2 regions of the Kitasatospora sp. NPDC058492 genome follow, and region 2 is predicted to be linked to the other one. Evidence: riboswitches for the same ligand, from Rfam matches in the RefSeq annotation. Region 2 holds a riboswitch; the other holds the start of a gene.
The links. Region 2 has a riboswitch for cyclic di-AMP ahead of ACFWPI_RS08590 (M23 family metallopeptidase). Riboswitches for the same ligand answer to the same signal wherever they lie in the genome.
Positions count from the first base shown of each region.

Region 1 (6,839 bases), on a different contig from region 2:
AGCACCCGGTCGGCGGGGGTGTGCCAGGGCGCGCCGGGGGCGGCCGAGGTGACCGCCGCCATGCCCGTCCAGCCCGCCGGGTCGACCTCCAGCAGCCGGGCGAACTGCTCTGCGGTGGCGGGCACTTCGAGCAGCAGGCGGCCCGCCCAGCCGGTGCCCCAGGCCTCGCTCACGGCGGGCACGGCCCGGTCCGCCACCGCGACCAGGCCGGCCGGGTCGGGTCCGTCGGCCAGGCCCAGCACCAGGCAGTGCGCGCCCGCCGCGGACCGGGCGGAGCCGAGGTCCCAGAGCGCCGGGGGCCCGCTCGCGCTCTCCTCCCGGTCGACCCGCCAGCTGCCGCCGGCCCGGACCAGGTCGATCCGGCGCGGGTACACCACCGGGTAGTCGTCGTACCCGGTGATCCGGACCGCCAGGTCGGCGGCGGCCGTGAGCCGCTCCGACCCGGCGTCCGCGCCGAGCACCAGGTTGCGGTAGCCGGCCTCGATCGCCGCCGGTCCGGACCAGGAGGGCAGCGCCCGGGCCCGCGCGTCCAGCAGCGCGGCCACCTCGGCCCGCCGGTCCGCCGCCCACCGGCCCGACGCCCGCCCGGCCGCCGAGGGGGCCGCCGGGGCGGCCGGCGGCAGCGACAGCTGGGCCAGCCCGCCGGCCGCGAGCAGCAGCGCACCGCGCCGGGACAGCGTCCGGCGGGCGCCGCCTATCGGGTGGGGGGCGTCGGGGTCGGACGGTGCCGGGCTCAGAGCCGGACCACCCCCGCGACCGGCATCGCGTTGACGCTCTCGTAGCGGACCCTGGCGCCCGGGTAGGGGGCGTGCACGATCACCCCGCCGCCGGCGTACATCCCGACGTGGTGCATGTCCCGGTAGAAGATCACCAGGTCTCCCGGCCGCGCTTCGGAGAGGCTGACCCGCTGCCCGGCGTACGCCTGGGCCTGCGAGGTACGCGGCAGGGTCACTCCGGCCTGCCGCCAGCTGTAGTACATCAGACCGGAGCAGTCGAAGGCGCGGGGCCCGGTGGATCCGTAGAGGTAGGGCGAGCCGATCATCCGCACCGCGGCGGCCAGTGCGGCCGCCCCGCGCTCGGAGGCGGGCGGGGCCGTGCCGAGGTCCAGCCGGTCGGTGCCCCGGGTGGCGCGCTGCTCGGCCTCCTGGGCGTCCTGGGCGGCCATCCGGGCCCGCTCGGCGACGCCCAGGCTGTTCAGCAGCCGCTGGGCCTTGGTGAGCCGCTGCTGGATCTGCTGCTTGCTGTCGGCGAGCGAGCGGCGGGCCTGGTCGAGTTCGGCGAGCTTGCCGGCGGTCTCGGTGCGGCGCTGGTCGAGCCGGCGCTGGCGGGTGGCCAGTTCGTGCAGGGTCTCCTGCTGCCGCTCGGCGGCCTGGTCGAGGGTGCGGGCCCGGGACAGGTAGCCCTCCGGGTCGGTGGAGAGCATCAGCTGGACGGTCTGGGCCATGCCGCCGCCGCGGTACTCGGCGCCGGCCACGGTGGCGAGGTCGCCGCGCAACTGGTTGAGCTGGTCCTGGGCGACGGCGATCTCGCCCTGGAGGACGGTCGTCTCGCCCTGGAGGCGCTGCTGCGTCTCCAGGGCGGCGTTGTACTTCTCGGACGCCTGCTCGGCCTCGCCGTAGAGCTGTTCCACCTGCGCCTTGACGTCCTTGCGGGTGGGCGTGTCCGGCGCGGCGGGGGCGGCCTGGGCGCTGCCGCCCGCCGTCACGCCCAGGGCGGTGGTGGCGGCCGCGGTCAGCACCAGCGCACGGGCGAGCAGTTGGGGACGACGGTGCACGGGCATGGCGGCAGCGGCTCCGATCCGGCGGTGGGGCCCCGCCGCCGCACCAACGCGGGCGGCCCTGGAAGCGGAGTCCGGTGGCAGACGTTAGCGAGTCCGGGCAACCGAGTCCAAACCCCTGCCAACCCGAATATTTGACCCGTAATCGGACATCAGTCCGAGGCGCCGGAAAAGCCGCAGGCCCGGCCTTCCGTGGTGGAAGGCCGGGCCTGGGAGGGCCTGCGCGGGGATCAGACCCGCACGATGGAGGTCAGCGGCATGTTGCCGACCGCCTCGTAGCGGACCGACGCACCGGGCTTGGGCGCGTGCAGCACCTGGCCGTTGCCGGCGTAGATGCCGACGTGGTGGGCGTCCCCGTAGAAGATCAGCAGGTCGCCGGGCTGGGCCTGGGAGAGGTCGGTGCCGATCCGGGTACCGGCGTGGGCCTGCTCCTGCGAGGTGCGCGGCAGCGCCACGTCGACCTGGTTGAACGCCCAGACCATCAGGCCCGAGCAGTCGAAGGAGCCGGGGCCGGAGGCGCCGTAGACGTACGGGCTGCCGATCTTGGAGGCGGCGATGGACAGCGCCGCGGCGCCGCGCGAGCTGCCGGCGCTCGGCTTGGTGACCGGCGCGGCGGGGGCCTGCGACGCGCTCAGGTCGGTGCGGCTGTTGTCGCGGGAGGAGCGGTCGGCGGCCTGCTGGGCCGCCGCCTGCTGCTGGGCGGCCTTCGCGGCGGCGTCGGCCTTCGCCTTGGCCTCGGCGGCGGCCTTCTCCTCGGCCGCGCGGATCGCCTGGCGCTCCTGCTCGGACAGGGTGTTGAAGAGGTCCTGCGCGGCCTTGAGCTTGCCCTGGACCTCGTCCTTGGCGCTCTTCAGCTGCTGGGTGGTGGTCTCCATCTCGGCGAGCTTGCCCTGGGCCTCGGAGCGCACCTGGTCGAGCTTGCGCTGCTCGTCCTGGAGCTGCTTGAGCTGGCCCTTCTGGGTGCCGCCGGCCTGGTTCAGCGTGTCGGCCTGGCTCAGGAAGGTGTCCGGGCTGGCGGAGAACATCAGCTGGACGGTCTGCGATATGCCGCCGTTGCGGTACTGCTCGCCGGCGATCTCGGCCAGGCCGCCCTGAAGGTCGGTCACCTGCCCCTGCTGCCGCGCCACCTGGTCCTGGAGGTCGGTGACCTGCTTCTGCAGCTGCTGCTGCTTCTCCTGGGCGGCGTTGAGCTTCTCGGTCGCGACCTCGGCCTGCTCGTTGAGCTGGTCGACCTGCTCCTTGACCTGGTCCTTGGTCGGCTGCGGGTCGGCGTGGGCGCCGGACTGCGCGGACAGCGCGACGGCCGCGGCGGCGAAGCCGGTCATGATCGAGACCCGGGTGCGACTAGCGGGCTTGGGACGACGATGGGACGCCACGAAGGCGGACTCCTTCTTCCTACGCCGTCTACCGGGTGAGCTGACGGGTTCGGGCCGGAAGCGTGCCCTACGACGCCTCACGGCCGTTCCACCGGCCGACCTGGCGCCGATTCACCCCGGAGGAACGTGGTTCCCCGGCTCCGTTCGACAGCACCCCCGACTGCTGGGCTCCCCGTCGGGCAGGCACTGGGCCCGCCCCGCTGCGTCACGAACTCGACGGAAACCACCGCCGTCACCCTGGCTGGGCGATCGGGAGTGCGGTGGTTCGGGGCACGACCCTAGTAACTGAACCGTGATCCGTTCAAATCCTTGTCAGAAAAAAGACGGAAGAAGACCAAAGTTCTTTTGTGAATATGACACATAGTGATCACCGCCGTACGCAAAGCTGATCAGTCTTCACCGGGGACTCGCGCGGCGGACAAAACCCGAACGCCACCCCCGGCCGGAGGGTGGCGTGGATCACAGGCCCGGACGGGGCCCTTCGGGCGTGTCGGACCGTCAGACCCGGCGGATCGTGTTGATCGGCATCGCGTCGACCTTCATCACCTTCACCACGTCGCCGGTGTGCGGCGCGTGCACCACCATGCCGTTGCCGATGTACATCCCGACGTGGTGCCGGTCGGGGCCGTAGATGACCAGGTCGCCCGGCTGGGCCTGGTCCAGCGTGACCTTGGTGCCGACGTTGCCCTGCTCCTGCGAGGTACGCGGCAGCGAGACGCCGGCCTGGCCGTACGCCCAGACCATCAGGCCCGAGCAGTCGAAGGTGGTCGAGCCGGTGGCGCCCCACACGTACGGCGAGCCCTGCTTGCTCATCGCCTTGGCGACGGCCACGCCCGCGTAGCCGCCGGCCTGCGGGAGGCTGCCGAGGTCGGCGCGGTCGCTGCCGCGCGAGGCGCGGTCGTCCTGCTGCTGCTGGGCCCGCAGCGCGGCGCGGTCGGAGGCGCTGAGCGAGTTCAGCAGGTCCTGCGCGGCCTTGAGCTTCTGGTTGACGTCCGTCTTGGCCTGGTTCAGGTCCTTGGTGGTGGAGTCGAGCGAGGCCAGGACGGCGGCGGCCTCGGACTTCTCCTGGTCCAGCCGGCGCTGCTGGTCCAGCAGCCCCTTGAGCGCCTCGGACTCGCTGGCACTGGCCTGCTGGGCGCTGGACGCCTTCTCCAGGTAGCCGGACGGGTCCGAGGAGAGCATCAGCTGGACGGACGGGTCGATGCCGCCGGTGCGGTACTGCTCGCCCGCCACGCCGGCCAGGCCGGTCTGGAGCTGGGTCATCTCGTCCTGGCTGCGGGCCACCTTGTCCTGCAGCTGGTCGGACTGCTTGCGGAGCTGGTCGGCCCGCTCCTTGGCGCCGTTGTACTTCTCCGCCGCCTGCTCCTGGTCCTGCTGGAGCTGGTCGATCTGCGCCTTGACGTCGCTCTTGCTGGGCTGGGGCGCGGCGTGCGCGGCGACCTGCGCGGAGAGGGCGACCGCGGTCGCCGCGGCAGCGGTGAGCACGGAGACCCGGGCGCGGCTCGGCTGCTTGGGACGGCGGTGGGAGGCCAAGGGAATTGCTCCTTCTTCCATCGGCCTCACCCGATCAGGTGAGAATCCGGAAAATAGGTTTGACGCCACACCCTAGGGAAGATCCACGGGTTTTGCCACTCCCCCGAAGGCGTGAACTCCACTTCCCCCGCAGGCTTCACCGGATGTGCACACCGCCGCAAACCGGGCGCTGACCAGGCGTCATTCCGTCGCGGCAGCCGTCAGGGCCGCGCCAGCCGGTTCAGCAGCAGAACGGAGGCCACGGGGCGCGCGCCCGCCTTCCGCACGCCCTCCGCGACCTCCCGGTCGGTGGACACCACCACCACCGGACGCCCCTGCGGCTCGGCCCGCACCAGACGGCGGATCAGCTCGTCCGCGGTCTCGCCGGTCCGGCTGAACCGCACCCGCACCCCCCGCGGTGGCGCCATGATCACCGGAACGTCCAGGTCCTGCCCGTCGAACACGCAGGTGACCTCCGCCTGCGTGCGCTGGGCCAGCATCGCCAGCCCGCCCAGCAGCCGGATCCGCTGCTGCTCCAGCGGCAGCGTCGGATAGCCCGTCTTGGTCACGTTGTAGCCGTCCACCACCAGGTGCACCTGCGGGATCGCCAGCAACTGGTCCAGCAGCGCCGGATCGTCGTCGGCCAGACCGCGCCGGGCCACGTCGTGCGGCGAGGCCGCCCCCGGCACCACCGCCTCCACCAGGTCCCCCGGCCGGATCTGGGAGACCGGCAGCGCCAGCTCCCGCTGGAGCCCCTGCGCCGACTGCAGCACCGTGTCCAGCAGCAGCCGCAGCCGCATGTCCTCGACGCTGCGGCCCTCGCGGGCCGACCGGCGGCCCTGCTCGGCCGCCGTCTCCAGCTCGCCGACCCGGTGCCGCAGCCGCCGCGCCTCGGACTCCGCGGCGCCGCGCTCGGCAGCCGCCTGCGCCCTCGCGGCCTCCAGCTCGGCGGTCAGCCGCCTGGTCTCGGCCTGCGCCCGGCGGGTGTCGCTCTCCAGCGAGCGCACCTTCTTCCGCAGCGACTCGGCCTCCCGGCGGACGTCCTCGGACTCCGCACGCTGCCGCTCCAGGTCCGCCCGGGCGGCGGACCGCAGCTCGGCGAGCTCCGCCTGCAGCTTCTCCACCAGCCGGGTGGCCTCGGCGGCCGCGCCCTCGGCGCCGGCCCGCTCGGCCTCCTCCCCGGCCTCGGCCACCAGCCGGCTCCAGCCGGCCGACCGCACCAGGTAGGCGGCGGCCGCGACGTCCATCGGATCGGCGGCGCCCGGGACGCTGCCCGACTCCAACGCCTTCACCAGGTCCGGCTGGCCCAGCCTCAGCCGCTCCGCTATCCGCACCCGGAACGCCGGCTCCGACTCCAGCGCCGCGGCCAGCGCCGTGGCCGCGTACTTGGCCCGCCGGGCCGGGGTGAACTTGACGTACTGGCGCAGGCTCTGCGGGAGCTCGCCGGGCGGCAGCCCGCCGAGCGCGTCCGAGGCCAGGCCGACCACGCGCCGGCGCACGCCCTCGGGCAGCGGCCGGTCCAGCTTCTCGGCAGCACGCTCCGCCACCGCCTCGCCGGAGCCCACCGCCTCATCGGAACCCGCCGCCTCGCCGACGGCCGCGGGCCCGGACGGGGCCGCGTCGGCGGCCTGCGCCTGCGCGGCGGCAGCAGGCTGAAGCCCCTGCGCTTCGGCGGGCTCCCTCGCTGCGTCCACCACGTCCTCGGCTCCGATCCTGGTCCTACGGGGTCACGGCCCGCGGCCGCCGCCCTGTCGTCACGCTCCGTGCGTCCTGTCTGTATTGTCCCAGCGCGGCGGGCAGGCGCGCCGCGCACCCGCCCCCCGCGCCGTCGGGCGTCAACCCTGCTCGGCGGAGGCCTCCGCGCTCTCGGCGCCCGGACGGGCCACCAGCTCGACCTGGTCCACGGCGTTGCACCAGCGGCAGCGCACCGACTCGATCGTCTCGCTCAGCACCTCGGTCTCCTCGACCTTGGACTCGCCGGCCAGGTCGAAGTGCAGGAACTCGGTGACCCGCGCGGTGCGGGTCACGTCGAAGCGGGTGAGGTTTCCGCACAGGGTGCAGCGCCAGCGCGTCTCGGCGGTCAGGGCGGGGACGGTCATCGGGGGTCCTCTCGGGTGGTCCCTGGGTGGGCTAGGCGCTCCCCCCGGGGCCCCGGCGTCGGCGGCGGGAGGCGG
Region 1 is NZ_JBHXMU010000029.1:64,304-71,142, reverse strand. Features, by position in the region: gene ACFWPI_RS20420 (hypothetical protein) at 1-545, opposite strand, end outside; gene ACFWPI_RS20415 (NlpC/P60 family protein) at 734-1,780, opposite strand; gene ACFWPI_RS20410 (NlpC/P60 family protein) at 2,008-3,153, opposite strand; cyclic di-AMP (ydaO/yuaA leader) riboswitch at 3,164-3,313, opposite strand; gene ACFWPI_RS20405 (NlpC/P60 family protein) at 3,652-4,686, opposite strand; gene ACFWPI_RS20400 (NYN domain-containing protein) at 4,887-6,230, opposite strand; gene ACFWPI_RS20395 (hypothetical protein) at 6,501-6,764, opposite strand.
Region 1: another riboswitch for cyclic di-AMP. It lies ahead of ACFWPI_RS20410 (NlpC/P60 family protein); the one in region 2 lies ahead of ACFWPI_RS08590 (M23 family metallopeptidase).

Region 2 (6,839 bases):
GTACCCGGTACCCGATCCGGTACCACCCGCCGGTGGTGAGCGATTCGGCGAGCGCCGCCTGCACGTCCGGCAGGTCCTCCGGGTGGACGATCCGGTCCAGCTCCGGGGCGGAGCCGTCGGCGGTGGCGGGCTGGCCGGTGACCCGGAACGCCGCGGCGTCCCAGTAGCTCTCGCCGGTGACCAGATCGCGTTCGAAGGCGCCGTGCCCGGCCGCCCGGACGGCGAGCGACAGCATCGGGTGGGCCAGCCCGGCGGGGAGGCTGCCGGCCCCGTCCGGCGGCGCCCCGGCCGGGTCCTGGGGTATCCGGGCGTCCGCGTGGTCGAGCAGGTGGGACAGCCGGTGGGCGCAGGCCTCGCCGATGGTCTCCAGGACGTCCAGGTCGCGGCGGGGGACGGTGCCCCGGTGGGCCAGCGCGAGGGCGAGGACGCCGACCGGCCGCTCGTCGACGACCATCGGCAGGGCGATCACGGCGACCATGCCGGTGCCCATGCCGGCGTTCTTGTTCGGGTAGTCGACGCTGGTGTGCTCGGGACTGAGCAGGTAGGGGCGGCGTAACCGCAGGGCCATCGCGGCGGGGAGGTCACCGGCCGGATCGACGATGCTGTAGCGCTCGTGGGCCCAGTCCGGCAGCCCGTGCGAGGCGGTCAGCCGGAGCATTCCGGCGGAATCCAGTAGGTAGAGCGCGGAACCCTCGCCGGTGATCCAGCCCGGCCCCTCGGCGAGGACGGTGCCGAGCAGTTCGGCGGCGCTGGTGCAGCCGAGAAGTAAGCGCACGCAGCGCATGGGGCTGCGGGCGGTGGGACTGCTGCGCGGCGTCCGGCTCTCGTCCTCGGAGGGGGGAACCCACGGCGAGGTCAGGTCCATCGGATACCCGGCCTTTCCGCTCTCGGGGGGTGGGTGCCCTCTGGGTGCCCGAACGGGCACTTAATTCTTCATACCTTATTTCTCAAGTGGGTGCTGAAGCGGGTGAATGGTGACCCAGACGGCGCACCAGCACCAGCGTCCGGTCGTCCGCCGCGTCCCGCGCCACCGTCCGGACCAGCCGCTCCGCCGCACCCCGGGTGAGCTGCTGCTGCGTCCGCCACGGCCGCACCACCGGCTCGGCCGCCGCCAGCAGCCGGCCCACCCCCTCGTCCAGGTCCCGACCCGGCACCTCCACCAGGCCGTCACTGAACAGCAGCAGCGAATCGCCCCGCCGCAGCCGCCCCGACACCGCCGGGTACAGCGCGCCCGACACCAGCCCCAGCGCCGGACCGCCGTGCCCCGACCGCGCCCAGCCGCCGCCGTCCGCCCGGCGGAACTGCGCGGGCGCCGGATGGCCGGCGTTGAACAGCAGGTAGTCGCCCGTCGCCGGGCGCAGCGCGAGGTGCACCGCCGTCGCGAAGTCGTCCTCCCAGCCCATCCGCACCAGATGGTCGTTGGCCGCCGGCAGGAACGCCTCCGGCGGCACCCGCCCCAGCAGCATCGCGAACGCGCCCGACAGGTGCGTCGAGCGGGCCGCCGCCCGGCTGCCCTTGCCCGACACGTCCACCAGCAGCAGTTCCAGCAGATCCTCCTCGGGGCGGTGCGCGCACAGCAGGAAGTCACCCGAGAACGAGGTGTCGCCGGCCGGCGCCAGCGCACTGTCGAAGTGCCAGTCGAGCAGCCGCTCCGGAAGCCGGGCCAGTGCCCGGGTGTGCTCGGCCAGCTCCAGCAGCATCGAATCGCCCTGCGTCCCGCGCAGACCCAGCCGGTGCCGGAACCGGTTCGCGGCCAGCACCGTCACCGCGGTCGCGGCCAGTACCAGCGTCACCCCGATCCGCACCCCGAGCGGATCCCGCACCACCGCCCCCAGCACCCCGCCGGCCAGCGCCGCGCACACCAGCACCAGCAGCTGCCCGCGCCGCAACAGCAGCCCGCCGACCACCAGCGGCAGCACCAGCGCCGACGGCGGCCAGCTGTACGGCAGCACGATCGGCAGGACGCTCAGCACCGCCGTCACTCCGAGCAGCACCCCCAGCGCGTACCGCGCCGCCCGGGCGTTCCCGTCCAGCAGCCGCAGATACCACCGCCGTGCCCTCGCTATCGGTGCGGGCACGTGGACCTCCGCCAAGGGGTCGGCGGTCCCCTGTCATGACCACCAGTCAGCCCGGCCACACTAACCCGTCCACCCCCACCACCCCCAGGCCGCTGCCTGCCCGCCGCACGGGAAGTCGGCGGGGCCGACTTCTCGCGCATGTGTCACCCGGGGCGCTGGCCGTTCCGCCGTCGCGGGAGGCCGGGCGGGTCGTGCCGCGGTCGGTGCGGTGGCCGGCGTCTCAGGGGGTGGGCCAGGTGCGGAGGCCGGTGGTGAGGAGGGTGATGAGGCGGCTCTGGGTGGTGGCCAGGTCCTCGGCGAGCTGGAAGCCGCCGCCGATGGAGAGGGAGGCGAAGCCGTGGGCGACGGAGCGGACGGTGCGGGCGGCGTGGATCGCCTCCGCGCCGTCGAGGCCGTACTCCCGCAGGACGGCGATGATCACCCCGACGAGCCGACCGGCCGCGCGGGTGAGGTCGTCGTCCGGCTGCGGGGCCTGGGGGAGGGCGTTGTAGCGGTGCGGGTGCTCGGTGGCGTACGCGTGGTAGGCACGCAGCACGGTGGCGACGGCGTCGTCCCCGCTGCGGCCGACGGCGGCCTCGGCGAGCCGGTCGGCGAGTTCCTCGGTGACCCGGACGGCGATGAGCCGCCGCAGTTCGGTGAGGCCGCCGCTGACGTGCTTGTACAGCGACGGGGTGGCGACCCCGGCCCGGGCGGCGACGGCGGCCAGGGTGAGGGCGTCGGCGCCCTGCTCGTCGATGAGGGCGAGGGCGTGGTCGACGACCTGCTCGGGGGTGAGTCCTACTCGGGGCATGGTGTGGGCTCTCCGTCGGTGGAAGGCGTACGTGGCGGGGCGGGGCGGGGCGGCGCGTGGGGGCGGGGCTGACGTGGGCGGACGGGGTGGGCGGGCTCAGGCGAGTTCGGCGAGGAAGGGCAGCAGGGCGCCGGCGGTGGCCTGCGGGTTGTCGGCCATCGGGTAGTGCCCGGATCCGTCGATCATGACCTTCCGCGCGTCGAGCGCGGCGGCCTGCCGGTCGGCGACGGCTTCCGGCTTGGGGAAGTCGGGGTCCTTGCTGCCCATGATGACGAGCGAGGGGCAGCGGACGGCCGCGGTCCAGCCGACGGGCGCGGAGTCCCCGCTGACGTGTCCGCGGGTGGCGGTCTTGCGGCCGGGGGTGCGCATGGCGGCGACGAGTCCGGCCACGTACGTGTCGAAGTCGGCGGGCTTGGCGCCCGGGTAGGCCAGCTTGCGGTGGTAGAGGCCCCAGAAGGCGGGCGAGTGGACGGTCAGGGTGCCCATGACGCGGAGGGCGCCGCGCATGAGGGCGCCGGGCGGGGGGTTCTCGACGAAGGCGTCGATCAGGGCGATGCCGGCGACCCGCTCGGGGGCGTCGCCGGCGGCCTTGACGACCGTCGCGCCGGTGTAGGAGTTGCCGACCAGGACGGCGCGGCCGATGCCGAGGTGGTCGAGCAGGGCGAGGACGTCGGTGGCGATGGCGGCGGGGGAGTAGTCGTCCCAGACGATCGAGGATTCGCCGAAGCCGCGCAGGTCCATGGTGATGACCCGGCGGCCGGCGGCGGCCAGCAGCGGGTGGAGGTGCCGGTAGGCGGCGCGGGTGTCGAGCATTCCGGGGAGCAGCACGACGGGGGCGCCGTCGCCCTGCCGGGTGTCGTCGTAGGCGAGGCGGCCGCCGGTGACGTCGAGGTACTGGGTGGTGGGGGCGCTGGTGGCGTTCATGGTGGGCCTCCGGGGGCTGCCGGTGCGGGCTTCGGCGTGCTGCCGATAGCCATAAAGCTAAGGCTAATAGCCTTAGCCGTCAAGCCTTCGCACCCTGTGGGGCGGGGGAGGTCGGTGGTGAGTGCCTGAATGAAGGGCCGTCCGTTGACGTCCGATCACGTGAGGTGGCGTCAATGGTGTTCAAGCGTGCCCAAGGGGCTCAAGGGGGACAAAACGCCCTTCGCGTCCCAGAGTGCCCCGTCCGTCTCCGGTCGTCCCGGGCGAACGGCTTGGAATCAGGGCCTCCTAGGATTAACGTTTGATAACGCAGCGCGGTCCTCAACGCCGTACCCAGACGGCACCGTGCGCCGTCGCCTAATCCCGCCGACCGGCCTCCGGGCAGGTCAGGGAGCCGGGGAACCACGTTCCTTGGGGTGAATCGGCGGGGCTCCGGCCCAGCCGTAGGAGACCTTCCTGCTCCGAACCCGTCAGCTAACCCGGTAGGCGCGAAGGAAGGAAAGGAGCGCGCCTCCGTGGCGTCGACGCACACCCCGGCACACCCGGCCGGCCTCGCAGCAGGTACCCGGCTCCTCGACCACCCCGGCCCGGACGGCCCCGAGTACGCGGGCCCGGACGCCGAGACCAACCGGCACCGGATGCCGCGTCAGGTCCGTGGGACCTCCCCGCTGCTCGGCGTCACCGCCGTCGCCGCCACCCTGGGCGCCACCGGCTTCGCCTCCGCCACCCCGGCCGCCGCCCCCGCCATCGAGACCCCGGACGAGACCCCGGTCGCCCTCTCCGCCGACCCCGGCCTCGCGCTCGCCGCCCGCATCCAGCTGCAGGCCGACAGCCAGCGCACCGCCGCCGAGGAGGACGCCCGCGTCCAGGCCGCGAAGGAGGCGGAGGCCAAGGCCGCCGCCAAGGAGGCCGAGGCCAAGCGGGCCGCCGAGGAGGCCGAGCGGGCCAAGGCCGCCGCCCTCACCCTGCCGGTGCGCGACTACCACCTCACCGCCCACTACGGCCAGAGCGCCCGCTACTGGGCCCACCTGCACACCGGCCTGGACTTCGCCGCCGACACCGGCACCCCCGTCTACGCGGTCGGCCAGGGCACCATCACCTCGGCCGGCTGGTCCGGCTCGTACGGCTACCGGATCGTCGAGACCCTGCCCGACGGCACCGAGATCTGGTACTGCCACCTCTCCTCGATCATCAAGGGCTCCGGCAAGGTCGGCTCCGGCCAGCAGATCGGCAAGGTCGGCGCCACCGGCAACGTCACCGGCGCGCACCTGCACGTGGAGGTCCGCCCCGGTGGCGGCGCCCCCGTCGACCCGGAGACCTGGTTCCAGCAGCGCGGCCTCAACCCCTGACGCACCCGCGAAGCCCCGGCCGCCGGAACCGAAAGGCACCGGCGGCCGGGGCTTCGCCGCGTCACTCCCGAGCCTGGTCCGTCGGGTCCGTCGGGTCTGCCTGGTCCGCCGGGACTGCCGATCCCGCCAGCTCCTCCAGGCGGGCGTCGAACTCCTCCTGCGCCGGCCCCGCCAGGTACGCGTCGATCTCCTCCTGCCCCGGCTCCGGCGCGAGGTCCGGGAACTCCTCCACCAGCAGTCGCGGCAGCCCGGGCACCGTCCACTCCCCGTACAGGTCGAGCGCGGCCTCCACCGCCGCCTCCTCGAACGCCCCGAAGTCCCCGGCCAGTTCGTCCGGCATCGGCCGCCCCAGCGCGGTCAGCTCGGTCAGGTTGCGGTAGCTGCGCCGCATCAGGCCCTGCTCCAGCAGCCGGCGCGCGCCGTCGGTGGCCATGCCGACCGAGATCACCCGGGTCGGGCTCCAGCCCTGCTCGTCCACCTCGTCCAGCCAGCCGGTCTGCGCCAGTGCGGCGAACCTGGCCAGCCGCTCCTCCTGCGCCAGCTCCCGGAAGCCGGTCAGCCACTCCCGCACCGCCTCCGGATCCGTGACGTCCGCCCCGTACGCGTGCAGCAGCAGCGCGTACAGCCGGGGCCAGGTCACCAGGTCGGCGCGGCGCAGCAGCCCGGCCGCGACCTCGCCCTGCCACTCGGCCTCGGCGTGCAGCCGCTCCTGGCGCTTGGCGTTGAGCCGCTTGGCGGCCCGCTGGTGGTCGGTCAGCAGCCGGACGGCGGCGCCGTACGCGAACGGGTCCGCCTCCGGTTCGGGTTGGACGTACAGGTGGAGCCGCTCGTACAGCAGGTGCTCCACCGCGTTCGAGGTCAGTTCGGGCCAGCCGTCGTGCATCCTGCCCTCGCCCAGCTCCAGCAGGGCCAGCACCGCGCGCAGCGGCGCTTCGGCCACCGGGGTGCGGTCCTCTTCCGCCGCCCAGGCGAGCAGGTCGGCGGCCCTGGTGCGCGGGGCGAGCCGCAGGTCTTCGTCGTTCATAGCTCGAACGGTAACCGCTGGCCGGGAGTAGGGTCGGCTGCCATGGTCCCCGTACGACTCACCGGCCCCCGGCTGGCCATCCGCGAGTATCACCACACCCCCGGCGACGTGGACGCGCTGCACGGGCTGTTCGGCGACCCGGAGGTCACCCGCTACCTCCCCTTCGAGCCGCGCGACCGCGAAACCTGCGCCGACCAGATCGAGCTCTACCTGGAGGAGGCGATGGCGCCGGAGCGGGACACCTACCGGCTGGCCGTCACCCGGCGCGACGACGCCGAGGACCCGGTGGACGCCACGCCGATCGCCCACGCCTCCCTCACCCTCGGCAAGCACCGCTCCGCCCACCTCGGCTACGTGCTGGGCCGCGACGTCTGGGGCCGCGGCTACGCGGGCGAGATCGCCGGCCTGCTCTGCGAGCTCTCCTTCGAGGCCCTCGGCGTGCACCGGCTGGCGGCCCGGGTCGACGTGGACAACGCCGCCTCCGCCAAGGTGCTCCTCCGGCTCGGGTTCCAGCTGGAGGGGCGGGTCCGGCACGACCTGTACAAGGGCGGCGCCTGGTCCGACTCGTACCTGTACTCGCTGCTCGCCGACGAGTGGACCGGCGCGACCGGCTGACCTTTCGGCGCGGACGTCCGGCGCGGACATCTGGCGCGGACATCTGGCGCGGACCCGGGGCA
Region 2 is NZ_JBHXMU010000009.1:21,356-28,194, reverse strand. Features, by position in the region: gene ACFWPI_RS08610 (SpoIIE family protein phosphatase) at 1-865, opposite strand, end outside; gene ACFWPI_RS08605 (PP2C family protein-serine/threonine phosphatase) at 948-2,078, opposite strand; gene ACFWPI_RS08600 (TetR/AcrR family transcriptional regulator) at 2,299-2,868, opposite strand; gene ACFWPI_RS08595 (alpha/beta fold hydrolase) at 2,965-3,792, opposite strand; cyclic di-AMP (ydaO/yuaA leader) riboswitch at 4,134-4,292, shown strand; gene ACFWPI_RS08590 (M23 family metallopeptidase) at 4,305-5,138, shown strand; gene ACFWPI_RS08585 (hypothetical protein) at 5,200-6,162, opposite strand; gene ACFWPI_RS08580 (GNAT family N-acetyltransferase) at 6,205-6,777, shown strand.